DNA from 3 places in the Limosilactobacillus vaginalis genome. Region 3 is predicted to be linked to each of the others. Evidence: predicted binding sites of a transcription regulator. Region 3 holds the regulator's gene; each other region holds the start of a gene.
What was found. The regulator LexA, encoded in region 3, represses DNA repair genes until DNA is damaged. The targets are predictions, from matches to a motif close to CNAACANNTGTTNG.
Positions count from the first base shown of each region.

Region 1: a site for LexA is predicted at 2,103-2,116, ahead of uvrB (excinuclease ABC subunit UvrB). Genes of this name have one in related genera too.
Region 2: a site for LexA is predicted at 1,661-1,674, ahead of parE (DNA topoisomerase IV subunit B). Genes of this name have one in related genera too.

Region 1 covers NZ_CP104399.1:411,158-414,434, reverse strand. The annotation lists gene uvrB (excinuclease ABC subunit UvrB) at 1-2,009, opposite strand, end outside; gene N4627_RS01865 (alkaline phosphatase family protein) at 2,273-3,277, shown strand, end outside.
Region 2 covers NZ_CP104399.1:905,922-909,198, forward strand. The annotation lists gene N4627_RS04420 (aldose 1-epimerase family protein) at 1-791, shown strand, start outside; gene plsY (glycerol-3-phosphate 1-O-acyltransferase PlsY) at 849-1,475, opposite strand; gene parE (DNA topoisomerase IV subunit B) at 1,697-3,277, shown strand, end outside.
Region 3 covers NZ_CP104399.1:781,440-784,716, forward strand. The annotation lists TPP riboswitch at 1-103, shown strand, start outside; gene cytX (putative hydroxymethylpyrimidine transporter CytX) at 184-1,356, shown strand; gene lexA (transcriptional repressor LexA) at 1,403-2,035, opposite strand; gene N4627_RS03835 (DUF896 domain-containing protein) at 2,209-2,460, shown strand; gene N4627_RS03840 (YneF family protein) at 2,535-2,759, shown strand; gene N4627_RS03845 (lysophospholipid acyltransferase family protein) at 2,808-3,277, opposite strand, start outside.

The DNA.
Region 1 (3,277 bases), 370 kb from region 3:
GTCATCTGTGCCTTTAATTCCATTATCGTATCACGAAGCGTTGCGGCTTGTTCAAAGTCTAACCGCTTAGCTGCTGTCCGCATTTGTTCAGTTAATTCTTCAACCATCTTTGTCTGATCATCACGGTTTAGCTTGGCAAAATCCTTAGTAGTAAATTCCGTACTGTCGGCTTCTTTTCCGCTATCCTCAGTCTTCGTGGTTGAGGAAATAGCTTCTTGAATTGGCTTAATGATGGTCTTAGGAGTGATCCCGTGCTTTCTATTGTAAGCTATCTGAATTTCCCGTCGCCGTTTCGTTTCGTCAATTGCCTTTTGCATTGAATCAGTAACCGTATCAGCATACATAATTACGGAACCATTTGCATTCCGTGCTGCCCGACCAATCGTCTGAATTAATGAACGTTCATTCCGCAAAAAGCCTTCCTTATCCGCATCAAGAATTGCGACTAAGGATACTTCCGGAACATCCAATCCTTCACGAAGAAGGTTAATTCCCACAAGCACATCGAACTTGCCTAAACGCAGGTCACGAATGATTTGTGTTCGTTCTAGTGTCTTGATGTCGCTATGAAGATATTTAACCTTTAATCCAAGATCTTTAAGGTAGTCAGTAAGATCCTCTGACATTTTCTTAGTCAGTGTTGTGACAAAGACCCGTTCATGCTTCTCAATCCGCTTATTAATTTCACCAACCAAATCATCAATCTGTCCCATTACCGGTCGAACTTCAATCGTTGGGTCTAGTAAGCCAGTTGGTCGAATAATTTGCTGAACAACGTGATCTGTTTGGGCCATTTCATATGGACCAGGAGTAGCCGACATATAAACGACTTGGTTAACGTGCTTTTCAAACTCTGCTAGTTTTAATGGTCGGTTATCAAGCGCACTTGGCAAGCGGAAGCCATAGTCAATTAGCATCTGCTTCCGTGCACGATCACCATTGTACATTCCCCGAACTTGAGGCATTGTTTGGTGTGATTCATCAACTACTAATAAGAAGTCTTTGGGGAAAAAATCCAGTAGGGTATATGGCGGCTCTCCAGGTTTTCGACCATCCATATACCGTGAGTAATTTTCAATTCCGTTACAATACCCCATTTCACGAAGCATTTCGATATCATAAGTTGTCCGTTGCTGAATTCGTTCTGCCTCAAGGAGTTTTCCATCATCAGTAAACTTTTTGACCTGTTTTTTCATGTCATTTTCGATCTGTGGAAGGGCCCGATCCATAATCTCTTCACTCGTTAAGAAGTGAGTTGCCGGGAAGATTGAAATGTGCTCCCGATCACCAATTACTTCGCCAGTAAGGGCATCAACTTCACGAATCCGATCAATTTCATCACCAAAAAATTCAATCCGCAGCGCCTTATCTTCACGTGATGCGGGGAAGACTTCAACAACATCCCCGTGAACTCTGAACCGCCCCCGTTGAAAGTCAATATCGTTCCGTTCAAACTGAATATTAACCAGCTCGCGGAGTAACCGATCCCGTTCAATTTCTTGACCAACCCGTAGTGAAACGACATGGTTATGGTATTCGCTTGGATCACCAAGACCAAAAATACTGGAAACGGATGCCACAACAATAACATCGTCTCGTTCCATTAATGAACTAGTTGCTGAATGGCGCAATTCATCAATCTCATCGTTAATTGATGCGTCCTTTTCAATGTATGTATCGCTAGAAGGAACATATGCTTCTGGTTGATAATAATCATAATAGGAAACAAAATATTCAACCGCATTATGCGGGAAGAACTTTTTCATTTCACTGTACAATTGCCCAGCCAGTGTTTTGTTATGGGATAGAATTAATGTTGGTTTATTAACCTTCGCAATCACATTTGAAATCGTAAAAGTTTTCCCCGTTCCGGTTGCCCCTAATAGGATCTGTGCTTTTTCTCCCTTTTCAATTCCAGTAGTCAATTTCTTAATTGCCTCTGGCTGATCACCAGTCGGTTTATAGTCCGAAACTAGTTCAAAATTTTTATGAGGTTGACGATATATCACGATTAATCCTCCTCAGCACTCGAAAATGGAAGGCAACAATTCGTTCTTCGTTACCTTCCGTCTTACCATAATTATCTCTTTTAGTTTATCATCAGAACATGCATTCGTCTATCAATATAGAAATTCTAAATTGTCTTACTATAAAACAATCAACATCCGTAAATTAACTTTACCTTAATCATTTTTCTCCCCTATTGAATCACGACTTTGCTTGTACATATAATAGTAATGTTTAAATTTCATAAAAGGAAAGTTGGAGATCGATGTTTAGTAGTTTAAAGCAAAAGCGCGGGCAACAATTGGGGACTTTATTTGTTGTCTTAACAATTATTTGCTTTTTAGGAACCGCAAGTCAGCTTCTTACCCACCTTCAAGAAGCTACCTGGCCCTTTATTCTTTGGTGGATTCTCAAAACATTTGTTAGCACGGTTGTCCTATGGGTACCGATCGCTATTGGTGCTAATCAACAGCAACGGCAATTTAATCGCCAGATAGTTGTCCTTACCCTGTGGATTATCGGAATTATTACTTTCACCTGGGCAAAGTTTACTACCCAACCGGTAACCACAACCGCCCAGCCGTCTCCCGAGCTCTATGTTGTTCAACAGGTATTTATCACTTGGCTCGTCTGCAGCGGGCTATATCTCTTTGCTCACCCATTACAAAAGCTGTGTCATCGTTGGTCAACAATAACGCGCCGTCACTGGTTGATTAGCTTTTCATTTATTTTCTTTCTTATCAACCTTATCAGCGGTTATGACGCATTTGGCTTTCACCGTGGAACAAGCTTGATCTGGTTCAGCTATCTATTTGCCCTTGGTGACTGGCTAGCAAGCGATCAACGCTGGCTGAAAAACTGGTCAAACAGGCGCTATGCTGGATTAACAATTATCAGTTTACTGTTTTCATCACTAATTACCTGGCTCAATATGAACCATGTTGATTATAGTCCGCATAGTGATCTCACGCCCAACACTCACTATTTATTAGGGATTAACCCATACCAGCCATTCCTTCTCCTTACTTGCTTACTAATGACTGCATGGTTCTTACGGGAAAGGAATAAGAAACCAAAAGAGCACCTTTTACCTATTACCGGGATCCTGCTTCTTAACTTGCTCGGATTACCGATGATCTTTACTCCCTTGCTCTTACCACACGTTAACTGGCAACTTTCACTTCTAATTGGTGTTATAATTGCTGCCGCTTTTGCTGGAATTTTAACGCTCATTAATTTTCTGGGAAATAAAATAACTTGGCAGTTAAAT
Region 2 (3,277 bases), 120 kb from region 3:
TTGAATATCTGTGGCAGGGAGATCCAGCTTCATGGAAACGTCAAGCACCAATTCTTTTCCCTTTTGTTGGTCGGTTAAAGGATGATCAATATGAATTTGCTGGAAAAACATACCACCAAACCCAGCATGGTTTTGCCCGGGATCGTGAATTTAAGGTTATTGATCAGACTTCTTCTCAGGTTACTCTTGAACAAACCGATAGTGAAGAAACGTTAAAGGTCTTTCCATTTGCCTTTAGCCTCCGTGTCATTTATAAATTAGTTGATGATCAATTAAAGGTTTGCTACTCGGTTACTAATCCTGATAGTAATCATTCACTAGTTTATGCAATTGGTGCTCATCCTGGCTTTAATATGCCACTGAGCGCTCAGGGTTCCTTCGAACAAGTTCAACTTAGTGTTTCTCCCGCTGAAAAGTATTCACGTGTTGTATTAGATGGCCCTTATAATGATTCACAGAACCCAATCATGATTGACATGCAAAAGCCAATGACAATTAGTCATGAACTATTTGACAACGATGCAGTAATTTTTGAAACAGGTGGTACAAGGTTTACCGCAACCTTAACTGATCCAATTAATAATCACGGTGTTCATGTTCATACTCTTGGGACCCAGCATGTTGGTGTTTGGTCACCATACCCAACTAAAGCTAATTTAGTTTGTGTAGAACCATGGTGGGGAATTGCCGATAATGTTAACGCAGATGGTAAACTATTGCATAAACAGGGAATGCATCGTTTAGCACCACAAGATAATGCTAAGTATGAGTTTAGTATTCAACCATTTTAAGGTTATAGCCTAAAAAAAGAAGTTCGAGAATTTAAGTTTTGAGTTCTCGAACTTCTTTTACTTATGGTGTTTTTGTTTTAGATAATAAACGAGGCCAAAACTTACCAGTGACTCATTGCCAGTAATAATTCGAATAATATTACTTTTATGTCGCCAAAGAACCAGTGCAGTTAAAATTCCAGCAACGCAGCTAAGGATTAGATCGTGCTCACAAAGCGCAATGATAAATATTGAGGTAATTCCAACGATACTGGCACAGCTGGCCATACTTGTTAGTAACAAAGTGGTGATAAAGATTGCACAGGCAAGGGCAAATAGTGGCGGATTGTAAGCCAGTAAAATCCCTGCACTAGTTGCCACTGCTTTACCGCCATGAAAATGGTCAAAAACTGAAAAAGTATGTCCTAATGAGGCAAAAATCCCAATTAATAATGGATTTACCGAATGAGAAACGCCTAAAAGATATGGCTGACTAGCTGCGAGCGTTCCTTTTAGAACATCCATTAAGAGAACTACCACTCCAGCTTTAGGTCCTAATTCACGGAAAGTATTCGTGGTTCCAATATTACCACTGCCAAGCTTTCGAATATCTTTGTGGTAAAAGGTTTGACCAATCCACAAGCCTGATGGAATAGCTCCCAAAAGATAGGCAACGATTACCATCCCAATTATTTTAATTGTCATTCAATTTACTCCTTAAAAATAACTACCCACTAAAGATAGCACGAAATCATGTTAGAAACCACTAGAGAACCTATTTTTAAAATTGTGGTTTGCAAAATAAGGATTAAATGAAGTATTATCGTTATTGTTAAAGATTGTAGTATTACTATTACAATCCCGTTCGAACTAAGGTATAATATATAAATCGAACGGATGTTCAAAATGAAGAGGGAGGTCATTTTGTGGCCACAAAAAAAGAAACGTATGATGCATCGTCAATTCAAGTTTTAAAAGGACTTGAGGCCGTTCGGAAACGACCAGGGATGTATATTGGATCTACAGATTCACGAGGATTGCACCACCTCGTATACGAAATTGTTGATAATGCAGTGGATGAAGCATTATCTGGTTACGGTGACGAAATTAACGTTACGATTGAAGAAGACAATTCAATTACGGTTCAGGATCATGGTCGGGGAATGCCTGTAGGAATGCACGCTTCCGGGAAACCGACACCTGAAGTAATTATGACGGTTCTTCATGCTGGTGGTAAGTTTGGTCAATCGGACGGTTATAAGACTTCTGGTGGACTTCATGGGGTTGGTGCTTCAGTAGTTAACGCCTTATCGACCAACCTAACTCTAACAATTGTTCGTGATCATGAACGCTACCAAGAAAAATTTAAGGATGGTGGCCAGCCGATTGGTACCTTAAAAAAACTCGGTCATACAAATGCCGGAAATGGGACAACGGTATCTTTTAAGCCTGATCCGAGTATTTTTACGACAACTGTCTATGATTACAATACCTTAGCAAATAGGTTGCGGGAGTCTGCCTTTTTGTTAAAGGGGATTAAAATTGTTCTAACTGATAAGCGGAAGGATCACGAGAAACAAGATATCTTTCAATACAAGGAAGGTATTCAAGAATTTGTTGCCTATCTGAATGAAGGTAAAGATACTTTAGGAAAGGTTTTATACTTTGATGGTAGCCAGGATGGCGTTGAAGTTGAGGTTGCTGCCCAGTATAATGATGGTTACTCTGAATCATTACTTTCCTTTGTTAATAATGTTCGCACACCAGATGGCGGAACGCATGAAGCTGGATTTAGGAGTGCTTGGACCAAGACTTTTAATGAGTACGCCCATAAGGTTGGATTGTTGAAAGATAAGGACAAGAACCTTGAAGGAAGCGATGTTCGTGAGGGACTGACTGCTGTTGTTTCTGTTCGGATTCCTGAACGGATTTTGCAATTTGAAGGACAGACAAAGGATAAGCTAGGGACTCCAGAAGCGCGAAAAATTGTGGATTCCATTGTTAGCGAGCAGCTCGGTTATGCGCTAATGGAGAATGGCGATTTTGCCCAGATGCTGATTCGAAAGTCAATTAAGGCCCGTGAAGCTCGTGAAGCAGCACGAAAGGCAAGAAACCAGGCTCGTGGTGGCAAACGTAAGAGTCGAAAAGAACGAAACCTTTCTGGGAAACTAACCCCAGCACAATCAAAGAATGCTAAAAAGAATGAATTATTCTTGGTCGAAGGGGATTCTGCTGGTGGTTCTGCAAAGCAGGGGCGTGACCGAAAATACCAAGCCATTTTACCGTTACGAGGAAAGGTCTTAAATACTGAAAAGGCCAAACTTGATGATGTGTTAAAGAATGAAGAACTGAACACAATTATCTATACGGTTGGTGCAGGTGCTGGTTCTGAGTTTAATGTTGAAGATTCAAATTACGACAAAATTATCATTATGACGGATGCCGATGATGATGGAGCACATATTCAAATCTTATTATTGACATTCTTCTATAAGTACATGCGGCCA
Region 3 (3,277 bases):
CAAACGGGGAGCTTGTATAACAGGCTGAGAGGAAGATGTGATCTTCGACCCATGGGACCTGATTTGGATAATGCCAACGGAGGGAATTCGGTTAAGAATTTTAAAATCGATCAGGTAGGTGCCTGGTCGATTTTTCTTTATCAAGATCAAGTTTCGCTAATCAATAAAAGGATGGTGGAACTGATGCAACATAAGACATCACTAGTAGAAAACGGAATGATTTGGTGCGGCGCGGGAATATCAATTGCGGAGATCCTGACAGGAACTTACTTAGCACCATTGGGGATGGCCAAGGGAATAGTGGCCATTATCTTAGGTCATTTGATTGGCTGTGGGTTGCTGTTTCTTGCTGGAATAATCGGTGGCCAGTTGCGGATTAGTGCGATGGAATCGGTAAAAATCAGTTTTGGCCAATTTGGTGGAATCTTTTTTGCTAGTCTAAATGTTTTACAATTGATTGGCTGGACGGGAATCATGATTTATGATGGTTCGCTAGCGGCTAATGGTCTTTGGAAATTGGGCCGACCACTATGGTGCGGATTGATTGGCTTCCTAATCATAGTGTGGTTAATTATCGGGATTCGTCGCTTAAAATGGCTGAACACCGTTGCCTTAACTGCTTTATTACTTTTAACGGTTTGGTTGTGCTATTTAATCTTTGCTGAACCACATGTAAATAATCATTTAGGGGCATTATCATTTGGACAAGGATTAGAATTAGCCGTTTCGATGCCCCTATCCTGGCTTCCCTTAATTTCTGATTATACTTCGGCTGCCCAAAACCCGATCCAAGCGAGTGGAGTTAGTGCAATCACTTATGGTGTCATTAGCTGTTGGATGGCAATTGTCGGCCTTGGCGCAACCTTATTAACCGGGCAGACAGATATTGCTAAAATAATGGTTAGTGCTGGCGTTGGGATTAGTGGCCTGATTATTGTCCTCCTGTCAACAGTCACTACAACGTTTATGGATGCCTATTCTGCAGGAGTCTCTGCACAAACATTAAAGGTTAAGTGGTCTTCACGTTTAACAGCGATTATTGTAACTAGTATTGGTAGCCTTGGCGCAATCGTTTTGCCGATGGATAATTTTAGTAACTTTCTTTACATTATTAGCTCAGTCTTTACTCCAATGATTGCGATTCAGATTATGGATCGATTTGTTCTTCGCCTTAACAATAAGGATCGTTGGATTAGTTGGAATCATTTTGCCTTATGGCTAGTTGGTTTTATAGTATACCGCTGCTTGATGTTAGTAGATCTTCCCGTAGGAAATACGTTGCCTGATATTTTGATTGTGATCTTTTTGGTGTGGATTGTCGATCACAAAAAAGGCAGGAATGAACAAAATTATTAGTTCATTCCTACCCTCAATAAAGAAACATTGCTAATTAAAGGGAAGTTTAGAAAATGTGGTCACGGTATAGACCAATAACCTTACCAAGGATAGTAACGTTATCCAGATAAATGGGCGCCATCGCATCGTTCTCAGGTTGAAGCCGGAAGCGGTGGTTTTCTGGTTCTTTATAGAACCGTTTGCAAGTAGCTTCATTATCACTTGTCATTGCAATTACAATCTCGCCATCTTTAGCGGTTGATTGCTTACGAACGATTACGTCATCACCATCAAGAATTCCGGCTTTGATCATACTGGTGCCGTGAATTTTTAACATGAATAATCCAGAGGCATCTTTAATTGAAGGTGGTAAAGGAAAATAATCTGTAGTGTCTTCTACCGCTAAAATAGGCTGCCCTGCGGTAACAACACCGATCATTGGGATCTCTTTTTGCTCTGGTTCAATTCCCAGGAGATCTAATCCCTGTTTAGTAATCTCAAGTGCCCGTGGCTTGGAGGGATCCTTTTGTAAGTAGCCTTCCTTGATTAGATTGTTTAGGTGAGAATGAACAGTGGAGGTTGAGGAAAGCCCAACGATTCCGCAGATTTCACGGACTGTTGGTGGGTACCCGTGATCCTTAACGTGTTTATAAATGCAACTTAATACGGCAATTTGTTTTTGACTTGCTGCTTTTGCCATTTTGACACCTCATTTGGCTAGATTATTATTAAGTCTAGAATATCATAGTAATCGTCAACTTTCAAACGTACGTTCGCGGAGAAGTTAGTACATATCTTGAAAATAGTTATTAAGTTAGCTAAGATCAAGATAAATAGTTAAATTAAGGATATCTGAAAGGTGAGGAGATAATTATGGCTGAATCTACAGACCAAGAAAAATTATTAAAGCGAATTAACGAACTCGCTCATAAAAATAAGGAAGAAGGACTAACAGAGGCCGAAACTAAGGAACGAGCAAAGCTACGGAAAGAGTACCTTAAGAACTTCCGTGAAGCAATGCGGAGTAATATCGAAATGATGCGAATCTTTGATGATAATGGTAAAGAGGTTACTCCAGAGAAGGTTCGTGAAATTCAACGGAAAAAGGGATTACGTGATGATTAACCTTGTTTAGCCCTTTTCAATTCGACTACTTTCGTGTACTATTGAACAGTAACTAAAAAAGGAGGAAAGTAGTTGTGGCATTAACAATTTCATTGGTAATCCTCGCCTTACTAATCGGTTTAGTTGGCGGTTTCTTTGGTGCTCGTCGTTACATGGAAAACTATCTCCGCAATAATCCACCTATTAGTGAAGAAATGTTGCGGACGATGATGTTGCAAATGGGCCAAAAGCCATCTAGTCGAAAGTTACATCAAATGATGCAAACCATGAAGGCACAAGCCAAAAAAGCAAATAAGTAATCTTAAATAAAAAAGAAACCGGAAATTTAATTTCCGGTTTCTTTTTCTTTAGAAATCATCGTCTTTTGGTTTAGGCGGCATGATGTATTTATAATTAGGATTGATTTGGTGATCTAACTCATCAAATGATTGCTGCATTTCACTCTCTAATTTAGCTTGACTTTCTTCGTCGAGTTTGTTCTTCCGGTCAATATAAATTGGCTTTCCAAAGGCAATGTGACGGGGATGCCGTTTGAATAATTCGCTAAATTTGAGAGGCCCTTGATACACTGCAGGAACTAGCGGAACGTTTGCTAATTTGGCAATTAATGTTGCACCGCCCTTTAATTTACTGGAATAACGAGAGCCTGATGGAAAAATAATTGTTGATAGATCAGTTTTTCGTAAGATTTGCACTGGCTTTTTTATTGCTGAAGGGCCAGGATGCTTGCGGTCAACCGGGAAGGCATTTAACTTTTTTAAAAAGTAAGCAGCAATTGGGTTCTTAAATAACTCTTTCTTTGCCATAAAGCTAAATT